Regions from separate parts of the Ferdinandcohnia sp. SAFN-114 genome, predicted to be linked through region 2. Evidence: riboswitches for the same ligand, from Rfam matches in the RefSeq annotation. Region 2 holds a riboswitch; the other holds the start of a gene.

Region 1 (6,210 bases), on a different contig from region 2:
CGGGGTCTCAAGTCTCACGCTTTTCCCGCTGGACATTGAATTTGCTTCTTTGAAATAACCCACGCACGAAGAAATTGTGAATACATTTTCAAGGAGTCCCCACCTTACGCTCTAATCAACTAGTTTTGCCTTTATTATCAGAAAGCAATAATCTTTTTTAGAAAAGAGCCTTCTATTTAAAAAAAAGGGTGTCCAAATTCCTTTGAACCACCCATTTAACTAAAATTATAGTTTGACTTTCGCTCTTTCTTCTTCAACAGCAGCTAAATTAAATGAATCATGCAAAGCTTCAACTGCTCGAACCATATTGCCTTGTTCAAGAACTGTAGATACTTTAATTTCAGATGTACTTACCATTTTTACTTCAATATTTTCATTTGCAAGCACTTGGAACATATCAGCGGCTACACCTGGGTTTGAAACCATTCCAGAACCTACAATTGAAACCTTTGCTAATCTATCCTCATGTTCGATACTTTCATATTTCAATAAATCCTTGTTATTTTCTAAAACAGCAAGTGTGTCACGTAAATCAGGTGTTTTTACGGAGAATGAAATATTTGTATGATTATGATCTGTCATATTTTGAATAATGATATCTACATTTAAACCATTTTTTGCTAGTGTGCCAAATATAGTTGATAGTGTGTGCAATTCATTTGGTAAACCTGATACTGTTACCCTTGTAATTTGGTCTTCAAAAGCAATTCCCCTAACAACAAGATTCTTTTCCATTGAAACTTCCTCCTCAATAATGGTTCCATTTTCTAGCTCTAAGCTTGAACGAACTTCAAGCGGCAATTCGAAGTTTTTCGCAAATTCCACTGCACGTGGGTGAAGTACTCCAGCACCAAGATTTGCAAGCTCCAGCATTTCATCATAAGAAATGGAATGAAGTTTTCGTGCAGTTGGAACTACGCGAGGATCAGTTGTGTATACACCTGTTACATCTGTGTAGATGTCACATTTATCCGCCTTTAACGCCGCTGCAAGTGCGACAGCAGTTGTATCGGAACCTCCACGACCAAGAGTAGTAATGTCTCCTGAACTGCTGACTCCTTGGAATCCAGCAACGACAACGATTTTTCCTTCTTTTAAGCTTTTATATACTCTTGATACCTCAATGTTTTCAATTCGGGCATTGCTATGTATTGCCTCTGTTTCAATACCAGCCTGCCAGCCTGTATACGAAACGGATTCATACCCTTTTTCTTGTAAAGCCATAGATAATAATGCAATTGTTACTTGTTCACCTGTACTTAACAACATATCCATCTCGCGCTTACTTGGCGCGCTTGTAATTTCATTAGCTAAGCTTACTAGCTGATCGGTTGTCTTCCCCATTGCCGAAACAACAACAACAACTTGATTTCCCGCTTGCACCTCTTGAATAACTCGACTTGCAACATTTTTAATTCTATCTGGTGACCCAACAGAGGTGCCTCCAAACTTTTGAACGATGATCCCCATGCCCTCAACCCTCTCTTAGAATAATAAAAAACAGCAATGAGAGATTCTCATTGCTGTGATATACGTAAACGTACTACGTGTCACTTCGTGAGATAGCCCTCCAAGATTCATCCATCTTGACAATCCTATGTCTCTTAAACATAAGACCAGCATAAAAAAGTATGAGCCTTTTTACACTTCGGCGAACTTTCCTTTTTGCAATGATCATTAGGGCTCATACCCCTCCAATTGCATACTGATAAAGATCGCACCTCTATCTTCACTTCAACGTATTGAAGTGTAATATTATATTATTAAGCATTATATCAGACTATTTTTATAATAGCAACGACTATTCTTTTAATTTTTCGTAAATTGCTTCAGCTGTTGGTCTAGGAATATTAGCTTTTAGGATATCCTCAACACTTGCTTCTCTCAACTTCTTGATAGAACCAAAGTGCTTTAATAGTGCTTTTTTACGTTTTTCCCCAACTCCAGGAATATCGTCGAGCACAGATTGAAATGCGTTTTTTCCACGGATTTGACGATGGAAGGTAATCGCAAAACGGTGAACCTCATCTTGAATTCGTTGTAGAAGATAAAATTCCTGACTATTTCTAGGTAGTTCTACAATCTCAGGTGGGTCTCCAATTAAGAGCTCGGACGTTCTGTGTTTATCATCCTTTGCAAGTCCTGCTAGTGGAATTTCTAAACCTAATTCATTTTCAAGAATATCCCTTACTGCAGCAAGATGACCTTTACCTCCGTCAATAATGATTAAATCTGGCAATGGAAGGTTCTCTTTTAATGCACGGCTATATCTCCTCCGAACAACCTCCCTCATCGATTCATAATCATCCGGACCTTGAACTGACTTAATTTTGTACTTTCGATATTCTTTTTTGTCAGGTTTTCCATCAGTAAACACAATCATGGCAGAAACAGGATCTGTTCCTTGAATATTTGAATTATCAAATGCTTCGATTCGATGAGGTGTATAAATCCCTAACTTCTGTCCTAAATTTTCAACAGCCTTAATTGTACGTTCTTCATCTCGTTCAATTAAAGCGAATTTTTCCTTTAGCGCAATTTTTGCATTTTTAGTAGCTAGGTCAATTAATTGTTTTTTCTTCCCTCTACTAGGCTGTTGAACAGCTACTTCTAATAATTGCTCAACAATGTGACGGTCTATCGAACTAGGAAGCAACACTTCCTTTGGTTTAAAATGATTATCTTTTAAATAAAATTGACCAAGGTAGGTTAAGAAGTCTTGTTCAGGCTCGTTATAAAAAGGAAATAAAGAAACATCCCGCTCTATTAATTTTCCTTGACGGATAAAAAAGACTTGAACACACATCCACCCCTTATCATAGGAATAACCAAATACATCACGATCAATAAAGTCTGTCATTGTCATCTTTTGCTTTTCCATTGTCGTTTCAATATTTGAGATTTGGTCACGGTATTCTTTTGCTCTCTCAAAATCGAGTTCTTCAGAGGCCTTTAACATTTTTTCAGTCAACTCGCCTTTGATTTCTTTATATCCACCATTTAAAAAGCGGATAATATCGTCTACCATTTTTTTATTGGTTTCATCGGTAACATCATTGACACAAGGGGCTAGACATTGACCGATATGATAATATAAACAAACCTTATCTGGTAATGTTGAACATTTTCTTAAAGGATATATCCGGTCTAATAGTTTTTTTGTTTCAGTTGCTGCTTGTACATTAGGATATGGTCCAAAATATTTTCCCTTATCCTTTTTTACTTTTCGAGTAATCAATAAGCGTGGATGTTTTTCAGCAGTAATTTTGATAAAAGGATACGTCTTGTCATCCTTTAACATGATATTGTATTTTGGATCATATTTTTTAATAAGATTGATCTCAAGAAGAAGTGCTTCAATATTTGAAGAAGTTACAATATACTCAAAGTCCTCAATCTCATTGACAAGCCTTAAGGTTTTACCATCGTGTGACCCTGTAAAATAAGATCGAACACGGTTTTTCAACACTTTCGCTTTACCCACATATATTACAGTACCTTGCCTGTCTTTCATTAAGTAACAACCAGGCTGGTCTGGTAAAATCGATAATTTTTCCTTAAGATGATCGTGCATAGTAATCACTCCATCTACTATAAAATCAATTCGTCTAAGTAATCTTTTCTTTTATTTTGACGTATCTTATATTGTAACATTTTTACGAAGAAGTTGTACGAGTAAAAATAGGAAGTCACTTAGAAATGAGTTCAAACAAAAAAAACAGCCTATTAAGGCTGTTTAAAATTTGGATTAATAGTGGTTTGCAAGTCTGTCAGCAAGAGCTTCTTTTGGTTGGTAACCGACTACTTTATCTACAACTTCACCGTTTTTAATTACAAGTAAAGTTGGGATGCTCATTACGCCAAACTTCGCTGCAGTTTCTTGGTTTTCATCTACATCGAGTTTCACGATTTTCACTTTGTCACCAATCTCAGTGTCTAATTCTTCTAGTACTGGAGCAATCATTTTACATGGTCCGCACCAAGGTGCCCAGAAGTCTGCAAGTACTAATCCATCTTTTGTTTCTGAATCGAAATTTTGGTCTGTTACATTTGTAATAGCCATTTTAACCCCTCCTAATAAGTAACAACATTGAAATTCTACCAAGAGTATACCATCTGAGATGTCATTTTACGAATGTTTTGCTTCAAAAAAAACAGTTAACTAATTTAGAAATGATAAGATTAAACACTGTACTTCATACATAGTCATCTTCCCCAACTTTTTAAGCTGTTATGTATGTAAATTAATAGAGGTTATAGACATTAATTTTAAATGTAGCATATAAAAAAAGACGTCCAGAAGGACGTCTTTTTGCGTATTGCGGCGAGGACAGCACTCCACATAGTGCCTTGCCAAAAGGCGTGTCAACTCGACTTATGCAATTCAGCTCATCGCTTGATTAGTATACCATAAATTTTTCAAAGGTAAAATGGAAAAATCTCTATAAATTAATTTGACAACCTATTATGCATTTACTTTTAGTTTTTTGAACTCTTCAGTAAGCATTGGAACTACATCAAATAAGTCACCAACGATTCCATAGTCTGCAACCTTGAAGATGTTTGCTTCAGGGTCTTTGTTGATGGCTACGATTACTTTCGAGTTAGACATTCCTGCTAAGTGCTGGATTGCTCCTGAGATCCCACAAGCAATATATAGGTCTGGCGTAACAACCTTACCTGTTTGACCAATTTGTAGGGAGTAGTCACAATAATCAGCATCACATGCTCCACGCGATGCACCTACAGCACCACCAAGAACATTCGCTAATTCTTTTAATGGTTCAAAACCATCTGCACTCTTTACCCCACGGCCACCTGCAATTACAACTTTCGCTTCGGATAAATCTACACCTTCAGTTGCCTTACGCACAACTTCTTTTACAATTGTTCGTAAATCTTTAATTTCAACAGATAGTGATGAAACTTCACCAGTTCGTGATTCGTCTTTTTCAAGTGGTGTAATATTGTTAGGACGTACGGTTGCAAAGATTAAACCATCTGTCACAATTTTCTTTTCAAATGCTTTTCCTGAATAGATTGGACGAGTAAAGACAATATTTCCACCTGCAGCCTCAATTGCTGTTACGTCTGAGATTAGACCAGAATTCAATTTACTCGCAATTTTAGGTGAAAGGTCTTTACCTAATGATGTGTGACCAAAAACTAAAGCTTCTGGTGACTCAGCATCAATTGCTGCAAGAATGGCTTGTGAGAAGCCGTCTGGTGTATATGATGCTAATTTTGCATCTTCAACCGTTACAACTCGGTCTGCTCCGTAATGAATTAAATCATTTGTTAGCGCACCTACAGATTCACCAACTAACACGGCTACAACCTCGCCGCCTTCTGCTACAATTTTACCCGCTGCAATTGCTTCAAAAGATACGTTTCGTAAAGCACCATCACGTGTTTCTCCTAGAACTACTACTTTTCTTGACATTATGCGTAACCCCCTAGATTCGCCTTAGTAAAATTTTGAAATCGCATACAAGATTACCCGAAAACTTATACCACCTTAGCTTCGTTATGAAGGAGTGAAACTAACTCTTTTACCTGATCTTCTAAATCGCCTTCAAGTACACGTCCAGCCTCTTTTTTTGGTGGAAGATAGATTTCAATTGTTTTTGTTTTTGCTTGTACATCATCTTCTTCCAAATCTAGATCATCTAACTCAAGCTCATCAAGCGGCTTTTTCTTCGCTTTCATTATTCCAGGTAAAGATGGATAGCGTGGTTCATTCAACCCTTGTTGACATGTAACAAGTAATGGTAAAGTCGTTTCAATAACTTCAGAGTCACCCTCAACGTCTCTTACTACTGTTACTGTAGAACCATCGATATCAAGTTTTGTAATTGTCGTTACATAAGGAATATCTAGAATTTCTGCTACACGCGGGCCAACTTGACCTGAACCACCATCAATTGCAACATTTCCGCCTAAAATAATATCGGCTTCTTTATCTTTTAGGTATTCAGCCAAAATTTTTGCAGTTGTGAACTGGTCTCCTTCTTCTAGTTCATCTTCTGTATTAATCAAAACTGCTTTATCAGCACCCATTGCTAAAGCGGTGCGTAACTCTTTATCAGCTTCATCAGTTGTGGCAACTGTGACAACAGTTACTTCGCCACCATGCGCATCACGGAGTTGGATTGCTTCTTCAACCGCATATTCATCATAAGGGTTAATAATAAATTCAGCCCCATCTTC
Region 2 (6,210 bases):
CATAATGTCCACTAGAGGACATCCTCCAATAAGCAATCCCAGTAAGTAAACCTAATCCATAACCAGCGAAAATCCACAAAATAGACGATCTTTTAGTATGATTAGAAGAGACTTCAATCCGGCGTATTGCCGAACCAGCCTGTAAAAAAAGAGTAGCCTTAAAAATACCATGTAATATGAGGTGGAGAATGGCTGCCGAATAAGCACCTAAAGCACATTGAATAAGCATAAAACCCATTTGCGCAATTGTAGAACCCACCAATTGACGTTTATAATCAACCTGTACCAAACTTATGCCACTACCGATTAAGACAGAAATACTTGAGAGAACAAGTAATAAAATCTGAGCTTTATCCCCATTAAACAACGGTGAGAAACGTGTTAGTATAATTCCGCCTGCATTTACAATCCCAGCATGCATAATTGCAGAAACGGGTGTAGGAGCCACAACAGACTCAATTAACCATTTATGGAATGGCCATTGGGCTGCTGGAATGATTACAGCCAAAACCAATAATAGATTTATTCCTGTTTTTTCCCATGTACCGATATGTGTCAGACTATCATTGGCCAAGATTAGAGTTAGCTTCCAGCTGCCCGTGATTTGAGACAACCAAATGATAGCAAATAGAAGAGCCAGCCAACTACCTGCAAATACCTGAGCAGAGAGTCTTGTTGCTACTCTCGTTACCTTCCACTCCCTCTTTATACTTATAAGAATCGTTAACCCAATAAGAGTAATCCCCCAACAACCGGCCAACAATCGAAGGTCATTACTTAACCAGGAAACAGAAGCCGTACCTGTTATAAGTGTGAAGAATGCAAAGTATTTTCGGTAAGAACGGTCTCCTAGTAAATACCTTACAGAAAAACGTTGGATGACAATCCCTATCGTCAGAACAAAACATGCCATAAGCCAAGCTAATGAATCCAAGTGCAAGGGGCCAACATTGTGATTCATATTGTTCATTAATAGAATCAATAATGACACCAAAGCAGGCAATGAAATGATCCCGATGTGGACCCGCACAAAACCTAGGGGCACCCGTTTAGATAGGAATACGAATCCACTTACCACAGATAAAAAAAGTGCGATAAAAAATAAGGTAAGTAGTATGGATATGCTATTCGAAATCATAAAACTTCCCTCCGTCAAAATGGACCGAACTTAAATAGTAATTAAATAAAAAAACCGAGAACTAGTACCAGTCGTAGTAACCACTGATACTTGTTCTCGGTCTATTTTTAACTGACTAATAAAGTCTTTTAAAAATCTCCCTAAACTAATTTTTTCTCTAAATCATTAAATAACTTAAACACGATAACTCGTTCTCCAGTACGAGTACTTAAATCAGTATGAAAACTTTTTACTTCTTCCCCAGTGATGGTTAAAATAATTTCTTTTAATCCATCCAAACCAGATTCAACTAACCCTGACCGAGTATGTTTGATTGATAGCATGCCATCCTTTGTTTGACAAACAGCATATTCCGCAGGAGTTAATATACCTTGTAAATAAACGATTATCATATCACGGAGAATATCTGTTTTAACGGAAACAGATCCACGCCCCAAAAAATCCTTTTCCCAATGAGTAATCGCTTTGCTAATTTCTGATTCGATGGACCCTTTTGTTTTCTTCAAGTAAATTCCCCCCAAACAAAAAAAACGGTATATTTCCAGACTATTCCCTCTAAGTCTAAAAATATACCGATTTGTCTTATTCTGTACTTCTAAATACAAAAAGATTGCTTCTTCATTCTACCAATTCTACATTAATAAAATGCTAAAGCTCTTTATTATTATTCAGAAGGTAAATAATATCACTCGGTTATTAATCTAAGTAATAATTTAATTGAAAATGATCAACTTGTCAATATTAAATTGACAGAGGATTGATTCTATTTATTTTTAGCTGCTTATACGATTGTACGTTTTAAGAATTCTCTAGTACGAGCTTGTGTCGGATTATTGAAGATGTGCTCTGGACTTCCTTCTTCAGCAATAACACCCTTATCCATAAATACAACTCGATCTGATACTTCTTTTGCAAATTCCATTTCGTGCGTTACGATTAACATCGTAAGACCAGACTCAGCGAGTTCCTTCATGACTTTTAGGACTTCTCCTACCATTTCTGGATCAAGTGCTGATGTTGGCTCATCAAATAACATCACATCTGGTTCCATCGAAAGTGCTCTTGCAATCGCTACACGTTGCTTTTGCCCACCGGATAACTGCTTTGGCTTAGCGTTAATGTATTTATCCATACCAACAACTTTTAAGTATTTCATCGCTACTCTTTCCGCTTCTTCCTTCGTGCGTTTCAATACTTTTATTTGCCCTACTACACAATTGCTTAGGACATTATGATTATTGAAAAGATTAAATTGTTGGAAGACCATTCCTAAATGTCTTCGGTAGGTAGCGACATCATGCTTGTTATCCAAAATATTTTCACCTTGATAGATAATTTGCCCACCGCTAGGTCTTTCTAATAGATTAATACAACGAAGAAGAGTTGATTTACCGGATCCGGAGGAACCGATGATGGAGACAACTTCTCCTTTATTCACCGAGAAATCAATATCCCTTAATACTTCATGAGTGCCAAAGGATTTGCTTAAATGTTGAATATCAATAACCTTTTCCATGTTCTCTCCTCCTTCTTCCTATTGTTGTTGATTAACTTGTATCGGTCGATCGTTCCCAATCATCGTATAATTATCAGAGCCATCTAATTTTCTTTCAAAGTATAATAGAATTCTTGTAACAATGAAGGTCATCACAAAATAAATCATACATGCTACGAAAAACGATTCAAAATATCTAAAGTTATTGCCTGATATCGATTTTGTCACGAAATATAATTCTGTCACTGAAATCACGTTCAGAACGGAGGTATCTTTAATATTAATCACAAATTGATTACCTGTTGCAGGTAGAATATTACGTATAACCTGTGGTAAGACAACGTTCCACATCGTTTGGAAATGATTCATTCCAATTGCATGTGCTGCTTCAAACTGTCCTTTATCAATCGAAACAATCCCACCACGAACATACTCAGCCATATATGCCCCTGTATTGATTGAGACAACAATGATCGCTGCAACAAAAACATTCATATCTATCCCAAATGCTAACGCAGAACCATAATAGATAACCATTGCTTGTACAATCATCGGTGTTCCACGGAAGAATTCAATATAGATGGAGAGGATGGCATTAATGACTTTTAAAAATATTTTGTTCACACCACGTTCGGGCATTGGAATTGTACGGATAACTCCTGCTAGCAATCCAATCATTGCCCCAAAGACCGTCCCGATAAGAGCGATCAAGAGTGTTAAACCCGCACCACGAAGGAACATTGGCCAGTTTTCGATAATTATTTTAATGACCCACTCAAAACTCATTTCTTCTCCTCCTTAGCCCTATATAACCGACTGTATGTTGATATACAGTCGGTTCCCTGTATTTATTATTCTGCTGCTGGTTGATTTTGAATAGCCGAATCCATAATGCTTGTACGTTCTTCTTCTGAGATACCTGATAAAATCTCATTGATTTTTTCTGTTAATTCGCTGCCCTTTTGAAGTCCGACAGCAATTGCTGTATCATCTTCTGAAGTTTCAAATCCATCTTCAAATTCCACCATTACAAAATTTTCATTAGCAGATGAAGCACTAATACCCTCTGGACGTTCTGACACGTAACCATCAATCATTCCTGATTCAAGTGCTACTCTCATTGCTGGGAAGTTGTCCATCGCCGTTTTCTTTTCGACACCTTCAATTTGGTCGATTACTGTATAGTGGAATGTATTTAATTGAGCAGTAATTTTTGCTCCTTTAAAATCTTGGATAGAAGTAGCACCTTCATAAGTGCTGCCTTTTTTCACAACCATAACTAAATTTGAAGTATAGTAATTATCCGAAAAATCGATTGTTTCTTTTCGTTCTGCTGTTGGTGACATACCAGCTATGATTGCATCAATTTTGCCTGATGTTAAAGCTGGTACAAGACCATCCCACTCTGTTTTTACAATCACTAATTCTTTACCTAAACCTTCAGCTACTTTTTTTGCAATTTCCACATCATATCCGCCTGCATACTCTGCAGAACCGTCTATTTTTACTGCACCATTGGAATCATCATTTTGAGTCCAGTTAAACGGTGCATATCCAGCTTCAAGACCTACCTTAAATGTATTATCTTCTGATGAACCAGAATCCGAACTATTACTTGTTCCACACCCTGCTAATAATAGAATGGTAGAAATGATTAAAACGAAAAATATTGTTAATTTGCTTCTCATGCTGTTTCTCCTCCGTATTCTTATAAATTTCGACAAAAAAACGACCTGAGATATACTCAGGTCGCAGTAAATTTGCCCTAAGGTCCTCTCTTTTATCTCAATTGAGATAGCACAACTCAATAAACTGGGGGTTTATTGAGACAGTCCTGCAGCTATTAACTGCAGACCCAGCATGTAATATTGAGGGTATTACAAACTTCGGCGACATTTCCTTCTCCCTAGCATCACTGTTTCCTCAAACTCCACTAAAGACTGTTAAATATCGCGCCTCTACCTCACTAGTAAAAGTGAGGCCTTATTTAATTGTGTTTTTATACTACAATAGTAACTACTAATCAGTCAACTACTAATTATTAGAAAATCCAGTAACTACTGTTTTAACATGGGATATATAAAAAAATAAGCCATCTATATCGTGTTCTTGTTATAAGAAATGGACAAAATATACATTGTAATCACATATAAAAGAGGTTACTATACCGAGAGTATGTACATAATGTTAAAAATACACCAGGAGGTTACATATGCAATATGCTCTTTCAGTTTTAGGTATTTTTGTTGTTTTGTTTTTGGCTTGGTTGGCAAGTTCCAACCGAAAAGAGGTAAAATATAAACCGATTCTCATCATGATTGTCATCCAAATTATTTTATCAATATTACTATTAAATACTAGATTTGGTTTCATTATCATCCAGGGGATTTCTGCTTTTTTTAATAAACTGCTTGAATATGCAGGCGAAGGGATTTCCTTTGTGTTTGGCGGAATGGCGAACGATGGAGAGGCTCCATTCTTTTTAACTGTATTGCTTCCAATCGTATTTATTTCAGTATTAATCGGAATTCTCCAGTATCTGAAAATTTTACCATTCATTATGAATGGGATTGGATGGTTATTAAGTAAAGTAAACGGGATGGGTAGACTTGAATCATATAATGCAGTTGCTTCATTGATGGTCGGGCAATCGGAAGTTTTCATCACACTAAAAAAGCAATTAGGTATGCTATCCAAACAACGGTTGTATACCCTATGTGCTTCCGCGATGTCAACAGTTTCAATGTCCATTGTCGGCGCTTATATGACAATGCTAAAGCCAGAATATGTTGTCACAGCTGTAATGTTAAATTTATTTGGCGGGTTTATTATCGCTTCTATCGTTAATCCGTACGAAGTAAATCCAGATGAGGATATGATCGAAATCCGCGATCAAAAAAAACAATCATTCTTTGAAATGATTGGAGAATATATCCTTGATGGATTCAAGGTTGCAGTTATTGTCGGTGCCATGTTAATTGGTTTTATTGCTTTAATGGCAGCAATCAATCATGTATTTGAACTAGTATTCACCATTTCATTCCAAACGCTATTAGGTTACCTTTTTTCTCCAATTGCTCTTATTATGGGGATTCCTTTATCAGAAGCAGTTAGTGCCGGAGGAATTATGGCGACAAAACTCGTGACAAATGAGTTTGTTGCGATGATGGATTTATCTGGAGGAAATCACCAATTTAGTGAACGGACACTTGGTATTCTGTCTGTATTCCTTGTTTCCTTTGCTAATTTCTCATCAATCGGGATTATTACCGGGGCGGTGAAAAGTCTCAATGAAGAGCAAGGGAATGTCGTTGCTGGTTTTGGTTTGAAACTTTTATATGGTGCCACACTAGTAAGCATACTTTCAGGTATTATTGTTAGTTTCGTTTTATAAATAACAACGTCTAAAAAAGAAAAAAAGGAACCTTCTCAGTTTCAAGTGGGTTCCTTTTTTGGTTTTTCCGATTTCGGTTTTGAAGGTTTCTACTTAGCAAATTTATTCAACTAATGGCTGATTCTGCCGGAAACGTTAACTTATTCTGATTGGCTGGAGACCCTGCTGAATAAGTTAAAAGGT

The links. Region 2 has a riboswitch for lysine ahead of ACR65M_RS09170 (transporter substrate-binding domain-containing protein). Riboswitches for the same ligand answer to the same signal wherever they lie in the genome.
Region 1: linked by a shared signal. The riboswitch ahead of ACR65M_RS00690 (aspartate kinase) and the one ahead of ACR65M_RS09170 (transporter substrate-binding domain-containing protein) in region 2 are both predicted to bind lysine.

What each region holds. Positions count from the first base shown of each region.
Region 1 is NZ_JBPFDQ010000001.1:148,342-154,551, forward strand. Features, by position in the region: gene ACR65M_RS00690 (aspartate kinase) at 226-1,470, opposite strand; lysine riboswitch at 1,556-1,734, opposite strand; gene uvrC (excinuclease ABC subunit UvrC) at 1,802-3,574, opposite strand; gene trxA (thioredoxin) at 3,749-4,063, opposite strand; gene ACR65M_RS00705 (electron transfer flavoprotein subunit alpha/FixB family protein) at 4,466-5,443, opposite strand; gene ACR65M_RS00710 (electron transfer flavoprotein subunit beta/FixA family protein) at 5,509-6,210, opposite strand, start outside.
Region 2 is NZ_JBPFDQ010000022.1:5,438-11,647, forward strand. Features, by position in the region: gene ACR65M_RS09150 (NADH dehydrogenase subunit 5) at 1-1,138, opposite strand, end outside; gene ACR65M_RS09155 (Na-translocating system protein MpsC family protein) at 1,279-1,644, opposite strand; gene ACR65M_RS09160 (amino acid ABC transporter ATP-binding protein) at 1,920-2,654, opposite strand; gene ACR65M_RS09165 (amino acid ABC transporter permease) at 2,673-3,419, opposite strand; gene ACR65M_RS09170 (transporter substrate-binding domain-containing protein) at 3,485-4,321, opposite strand; lysine riboswitch at 4,421-4,602, opposite strand; gene ACR65M_RS09175 (NupC/NupG family nucleoside CNT transporter) at 4,846-6,027, shown strand; gene ACR65M_RS09180 (UxaA family hydrolase) at 6,202-6,210, opposite strand, start outside.